One region of the Nocardia sp. 348MFTsu5.1 genome, then DNA from elsewhere that is predicted to be linked to it. Evidence: predicted binding sites of a transcription regulator. Region 1 holds the regulator's gene; the other holds the start of a gene.
The links. Region 1 encodes HspR, which represses chaperone genes until heat shock. Its sites were predicted from a motif close to ANNTGAGTNNNNNNNACTCANNT; they were not measured.
Positions count from the first base shown of each region.

Region 2: a site for HspR is predicted at 1,699-1,721, ahead of lon (endopeptidase La). Genes of this name have one in related genera too.

Region 1 is NZ_KB911511.1:229,559-232,974, forward strand. It holds gene H290_RS0107430 (FAD-binding oxidoreductase) at 1-722, shown strand, start outside; gene H290_RS30135 (hypothetical protein) at 724-1,926, opposite strand; gene H290_RS0107440 (heat shock protein transcriptional repressor HspR) at 2,004-2,420, opposite strand; gene dnaJ (molecular chaperone DnaJ) at 2,417-3,416, opposite strand, start outside.
Region 2 is NZ_KB911513.1:126,708-130,123, forward strand. It holds gene lon (endopeptidase La) at 1-1,687, opposite strand, end outside; gene H290_RS31935 (hypothetical protein) at 2,215-2,343, shown strand; gene H290_RS0111210 (hypothetical protein) at 2,481-3,416, opposite strand, start outside.

The DNA of each region.
Region 1 (3,416 bases):
GGCCGGCGACCGTTGCCGAAAAATATCGGCTGTCAAGAGATCTCGCTGTCGTTCGACTCCGAACCGGCGAGCCGTTGCGATTTGCGGCCGGACAGTACCTCGAAGTGCAGATCCCGCAGTGGCCGCGCATCTGGCGGCACCTGTCGCCGTCGATCCCCCCGAACCCGGAGGGCGAACTCGAGTTCCATGTCCGGGCGGTGCCCGGCGGAACAGTCAGCAACTCGATCGTCACCGAAACCCAGGTCGGTGACGTGTGGAATCTGGCACAGAGCCACGGCACCCTGCACGTCGACCCCACCGGCAACGACGTACTCATGGTCGCCGGCGGAACCGGGCTCGCACCGCTGCGCGCGATCATCATCGACCTGACGAGACTCGTCGCCCCACCGGCGGTGCATCTGTTCTATGGTGCGCGCTACCCCGCCGACCTGTACGACCTCGCCCGGCTGGGGCAGATCGCGGCCATGAACCCCTGGCTCACGATCACCACCGTTGTCGAGGACACCGACGACCCGTGGTGGAGTACGGCCGGCGAACATTCCGACCGGATCACCTTCGAACGCGTTCAGGGGCAGCTGTCGGATGCGGTCCTCGAATCCGGCACGGACTGGACCACCCACCAGGTCCTGATGGCCGGCTCCCCGGACATGCTGCTGAACACCCGCCGACGATTCTTGATCGCCGGCATCCCGGCCAGCCGGATACAGACCGACCCGTACTGAGCTACTCCGCGCTCGGCTCCGTTGGTGCGCCCGCCCCCGGTGGTGGCGGGTTGGCCGCGTCGTCGGGCGGGCTGGGCTCGACCGAGCCCGAGCCCGAGGATGCGGTTGTGGTCGTCGTAGCGGTGGTGGTCGGGGGCGTTTCGCTGGTTGTGGTGGACGACGACGGTGGCGGAGGCGGAGGTGTCTGCGTAATCGTGGTCGGTGGCGGGACCACGGTGACCACGGGCGGCTCCTCTGTGGTCACCGGAGCCTGCGTGGTCTCGGGAGGCAGTGTCGGTGACGAGATCGACGGCCGCGGCGTCGACTTCTTCGTTGTCGTGGTCGTGGTGGTGGTCGACGTCGTGGACTGCGTGGTCGAGTGGTCGTCGACGGCGCTCTTGGGGATGCTCGAGTCGCCGGTCATCACCACTGCGGCAACCACACCGATCGCGACGAGCAGCGCGGCTGCGGCCGCTGCCGACAACAGCACCCACCGGCTGTTGTTCCCTCTGACCACGGTCGTCGAGGCGGCAACCAGCGCGGCACCATAGGCGGCGGCGTACTGCCCGTCCTCGGTGACCTGGACCGGTAGCTGCAACGCATATTCGAGAGACGGTGCGACACCCGGAATCGCTGCACCCGGTCCGAGGACCGCGATGCCCTGCAACGCACCGGTCGGGTTGCCGATCACGCCGACCGCATCGGCGAGGAGTTGCGCTCCGTCGGGTTCGGTGACCGGTGGACGGACACCGACGCCGGAGATCTCACTGGCACCGACGACCACTCGGGTATCGGTGTCGACCAGGGCCACGGACTGGCCGGGGAACAGCGCGCCGGACCTGTCGAGGTCGGCGACGAGCACCACACCGCGCGCACCGAACAGCACGGCGGCGATCTCCGCGTAGGCCACCGGGCTTCCGACCACGGTCGTCTGGGCAAACCAGTCCGGTGTCGTCGGGGCCACCCCGGGCTCGGCGGGAAGTTGACCGGAATTGATGATGTCGCCGATGGCAAGGGTGGTGGCGCTGTCGGCACACGCGATGGTGATCGCCGACGGCACGATCGGCGCGGACTGGACCAGCTGATAGATCGCGTCGAACACGTGGTCCGGGGACGAACTCGGCAGCTCCACAAAGTTGCGGGCCAGCACTTCGCCGGTATCAGAGTCGGCGACAACCGATGCGATCTCCAGGTCGGTGACCGATATACCGAGTACCTGGTTCATGCTGATTAATCGCCCTGTCATCTGTTTGTGTTACCCAACGGGGACGTAGCGTAGCGGAGTTGGACCCGATTCGGGAGTTACCGATTGCCTCGTTCTCGTCGGGGTTTCCAGACCACGAGAGCGTTGGTGCGGGGGATCGGGACGAGTTCGCTGCCCCGTGCCGCGCGGTGTTGCGCAAGCTCGGCCTCGAGTTCGCGGACCCGGCTCTGCAAGGCATCGACCTGGTTTGTCAGGTCGATGACGCGTTTGATCCCGGCGAGGTTCACGCCGTCGTCCTGCGAGAGGCGTTGCACCATGCGCAGGAGCTCCACATCGCGACTGGAATAGCGCCGACCACCGCCGGCCGCACGCTGCGGGGTGACCAGTCCGAGCCGGTCGTAAGTCCGCAGCGTCTGGGCGTGCATCCCGGCGAGCTCGGCCGCCACCGAGATCACGAACATCCGGGCGGACTCGGTGACGTCCCGTTCGCGATCATCCGGCGGCGGCGCGCTCATGACTTGCCCCAGTTTGCACGCGGGTCGAACCCGCTGGCCTTCTCTGCGGCGGCGTACTTGGTCAGTGCCTCGACCGCGGCGTCATCCAATGTCGGCGGGACGGCAACCTTGACGGTCACCAGCAGGTCACCGGCACCCCCGGCCCGCTTCGCCACACCGCGTCCCCGCACCCGCAGGGTCCGTCCGTCGACGGTGTTCGGCGGGACCTTCAGGCCCACGCTGCCCTCGAGGGTCGGCACCGACACCGTGGTGCCCAGTACCAGCTCCGAGAAGCTGACCGGCAACGTCACCTTGATGTCGTCGCCGCTGCGGGTGAACGTCCGGTCGGGTGCCACGTTGACGATGACGTAGAGGTCACCGGACGGGGCACCACGCAGACCCGCCTCGCCTTGTCCGGCGAGTCGGATCTTGCCGCCGTTCGAAACGCCGGGCGGGATCCGCACGGTGATCGGACGGGTCCGGATGGTTGCGCCGTTGCCTTCGCAGACGGGGCAGGGATCGTCGATCCGCGAGCCGGTGCCACGGCAATCCGTGCAGGGCTCGCTGAATCCGAAGGCACCCTGGTTGCGACTGACCACACCGGCACCGTTGCAGGTCGGGCACACCCGAGGACTGGTACCCGGCTTGGCGCCACTGCCATGGCAATTGGTGCATGGCGCAGAGCTCGTGACCGTGATGGTGGTCGAGGTGCCCAGTGCAGCTTCTTTGAAGCTGAGCGTGGTCTCGGTCTCCAGATCGTTGCCGCGTCGGCTCCGGGGCTGGGTGCCCCGCGATCCACCGCCACCACGGTTGAACAGCCCACCGAACAGGTCACCGAGGTTCGCCTCGGATCCGCCACCGGGTCCGTCGCCGAACAGGTCGTTGATGTTGAATTCCTGGCCGCCGGACGGGCCACCGAAGCCACCGGGGAAACCGCCCCCGCCGCCTCGGGCACCGCCGCGGGCACCGGCGAACATGCGCCGGGTGTCGTCGTACTCTTTGCGTTTTGCCGGATCA
Region 2 (3,416 bases), on a different contig from region 1:
TGATCTTGGTGCCGTCGGACGAATCACTCAGTGCTGTAGTGACTTTGCGCATCAGCTTCGCAAGGAATCGCTCGAACTGACGGACGCCTGGCTCCCGGGTGTAGTCCGCGGCGATCTTCCGCAGGGCCGAGTCGGTGACCTCCACTTCGTCACCGGTGATCGCGGCGCGTTCCTGTTGCCGGGGCAGCAGGTAGTTGCGAGCGATGACCACCTTGTCGTCCTCGGTGTAGCCGTCGATGGTGACGAGCTCCATGCGGTCGAGCAGGGCCGACGGGATCTGCTCGATCACGTTGGCGGTCGCCAGGAAGACCACGTCGGACAGGTCAAGGTCCAGGTCGAGGTAGTGGTCGCGGAACGTGTGGTTCTGCGCCGGATCCAGGACCTCGAGCAGTGCCGCGCTGGGGTCGCCGCGATAGTCGGCGCCGACCTTGTCGATCTCATCCAGCAGCACAACGGGATTCATCGATCCCGCCTCGCCGATGGCTCGCACTATGCGTCCGGGCAGGGCCCCGACGTAGGTGCGCCGGTGGCCCCGGATCTCGGCCTCGTCGCGGACGCCACCGAGGGCGACACGAACGAACTTGCGGCCCAGAGCCCGGGCCACGCTCTCGCCCAGCGATGTCTTGCCCACACCGGGAGGCCCGGCCAGGACCATCACGGCACCGGAGCCACGTCCGCCGACGACCTGCAGGCCACGTTCGGCCCGGCGGGCACGCACGGCGAGGTACTCGACGATGCGATCTTTCACGTCGTCCAGACCGTGGTGATCGGCGTCGAGGATCGCGCGGGCGCCCTTGATGTCGGTGGAGTCGGTGGTGGTGACGTTCCACGGCAGGTCGAGGACGGTGTCCAACCAGGTTCGGATCCAACCGGATTCGGGGCTCTGGTCGCTGGCCCGCTCCAGCTTGCCGACCTCTCGCATCGCGGCTTCGCGCACGTTGTCGGGCAGCTCGGCGGATTCGACGCGGGCGCGGTAGTCGTCGCTACCGTCGGGCTCGTCTTCGCCGAGTTCCTTGCGGATCGCGGCGAGTTGCTGGCGCAGCAGGAATTCCTTCTGGGTCTTCTCCATGCCGTCGCGGACGTCACCGGCGATCTTGTCGTTGACCTCGACCTCCGCGAGATGGTCACGGGTCCAGGTGATCAGGGTGCGCAGACGCTCGCCCACATCGGGCGTCTCGAGCATCTCGCGCTTCTGCACATCGGTGAGGTACGAGGCGTACCCGGCAGTGTCGGCGAGTGCCGAGGGGTCGCTCAGTTTGTTCACCGAGTCGATGACCTGCCAGGCCTCACGGCGCTGCAGCATCGCGAGCACCAGTTGTTTGTATTCGGCGGCCAGTTCGCGGACGTCGTCTGTGACGTCGGGTTCGTCGACGGGCTCGACCTCGACCCAGAGCGCGGCGCCCGGTCCGGTGGTGCCGGACCCGATGTGGGCTCGGGATTCGCCCTTGAGCACAGCACCCGATTGGCCGCCGGCCATCCGGCCGAGCTGCACGATCGAGGCGACGACGCCGTAGGCGGGATAGCGGTCGTCCAGGCGTGGAGCGACCAGGAGTTTGCCGGCGTCAGATGCCTTCGCGGCATCGACAGCAGCGCGTGCGGCGTCATCCAGCTCGACCGGGACCACCATGCCAGGCAGCAAAACGGGGTCGGTCAGGAACAGCACCGGCAAACGATTGAGTTCCGTCATGTTTCCTCCAAAGTTAAGTACTCTGGGCTCAACTTCTTTTTTAGGAGCTTTGTTCCCCATGTCGGTCCTGTTCATCGACAGCGAAATCGCCCGTCTGGTTCATATACGAAGGAACCCCTCCGACCTGAGTCGGAGGGGTTTCCTTCTGTGGAGCAAAGGGACTCGAACCCCTGACTCCCGCGCTGCCAGTGGGAAGTCTGTTGTGCGCGTGTTTTTCACTCCTGGGCGTCATGTCTGTCGGTTGTTCGTGCCCTTACGTGCCGACTGTGTGTCTGCCTGTGATCTATGGGTTGGGACTGCTGTATGGAGTACCTCATGATCAAGGCGTGGCGCCTGGTGCCACTCGTCGCTCTCCGTGGCCCTGGGAGCCGCCGGCTGTTCGTTGGATGGCGCTGCACCAAGTTCGGATCCGACCCCACTAGACGCGGCGACGGTGTGCCGGATGATCATCGACCTGGGTGTCGGGGGCGAACTGCACGGAAGACTTACCCCGCCGGGCTCGGTATCGGTGCCGACGAGAAGTTCGAGTGAGAGCTGCCGTCGGTGCCCGGCGCGAGAGCGGCCATGTCCTGGTGCTCTCGAACGGCCCGGTCTACGACTGGACCGTCGCGGCGTATGACGAGGTCGTCACGCTCGTCGACCCGCACCGATACTGATCCGCGAGCGCGCTGGTGTTCGTCGAGATCAACGAGGGGATCTCGGCTGCCGAGGGACATAAGGTCGAACAGTTGTCTCAGTCCTGTAGGCGTTGGTCGGTCGGACTCCCGGCCACCGTGCCGCTGTGTCGCCGAGCTTAGGAACCGACGGTGATGCCTCGTGTGGCGGAGTGGTCGATCGCCGCTGGATCCTGGGTTGTGGCGGATGCTCCGTCTGAGATCACCGCAGCCAGGTTGTCTATGTGTTCGTGGTCGGCGTCGCCCGGGAACATCCACTGGACGTCGCGACGGTCCGTGGCTATGCCGATGGTTGGGCGCACGCCCGCACCGTGATTCGATCGTGGGCGCACGTATTTAATCTCGTCCAGTGGATAGATCGAGCCGAGTTCGCCGCGTCGCAGAAGGGTTCTCGGGGTGGCGGTGACGATCCGGCGGTCAGTTACTGCCACGAAGGTGCTCGAAGTGAGCTTCTCGACCACCGCGCCAGCCTTGCCTGGTGCGAGTGCGTCCCAGGTGGCGTCAACTCGTTTGGCGAGGATTGCTGGTACGACTCCAGTGAGGTTGTGAGGTCCTGCCTCGTAGGGGAATGCGACGCTGCGAAGCGTCTCGCCGTCCTCAAGGAACCACCGAAGGATATGAAGGTACGGCTCAAGATCAAGGCCGTTGGGCGCGCATAGAGTTTCTGGTACGGCAGGCATCTCGACTGCCGGATGGAGCATGTTGGCTAGGGGTTCGATGGCATCGAGGAGCTGCTTGCACGTCAGTCGGGATGCCTTCGCATCTTTGCGCTTCTTCGTGAGCGGAACTGTAGCTCGGTTGGGGAGCTCAGCGATGATCCGTAATTCACGCACGAGCGATTCCGTGAGCAGCCTGATCTCGTGGAGAGAGTCTTCGATCTCGGCGGGTATTTTCTGCGCGATCATGTCGAAGAGCTGCGCCTCGCTCTCGTCGTTAGCGCTTCGGGTTCGGGCGAGCGCAGCACGAATCGCCTGGTACTCAGCGTGTGTCTTCAGCGAACTGAGCAGCGCATGGGTGTCGAAGACGGTTGCCTCGGCGCTGGATTCGAGGTATTG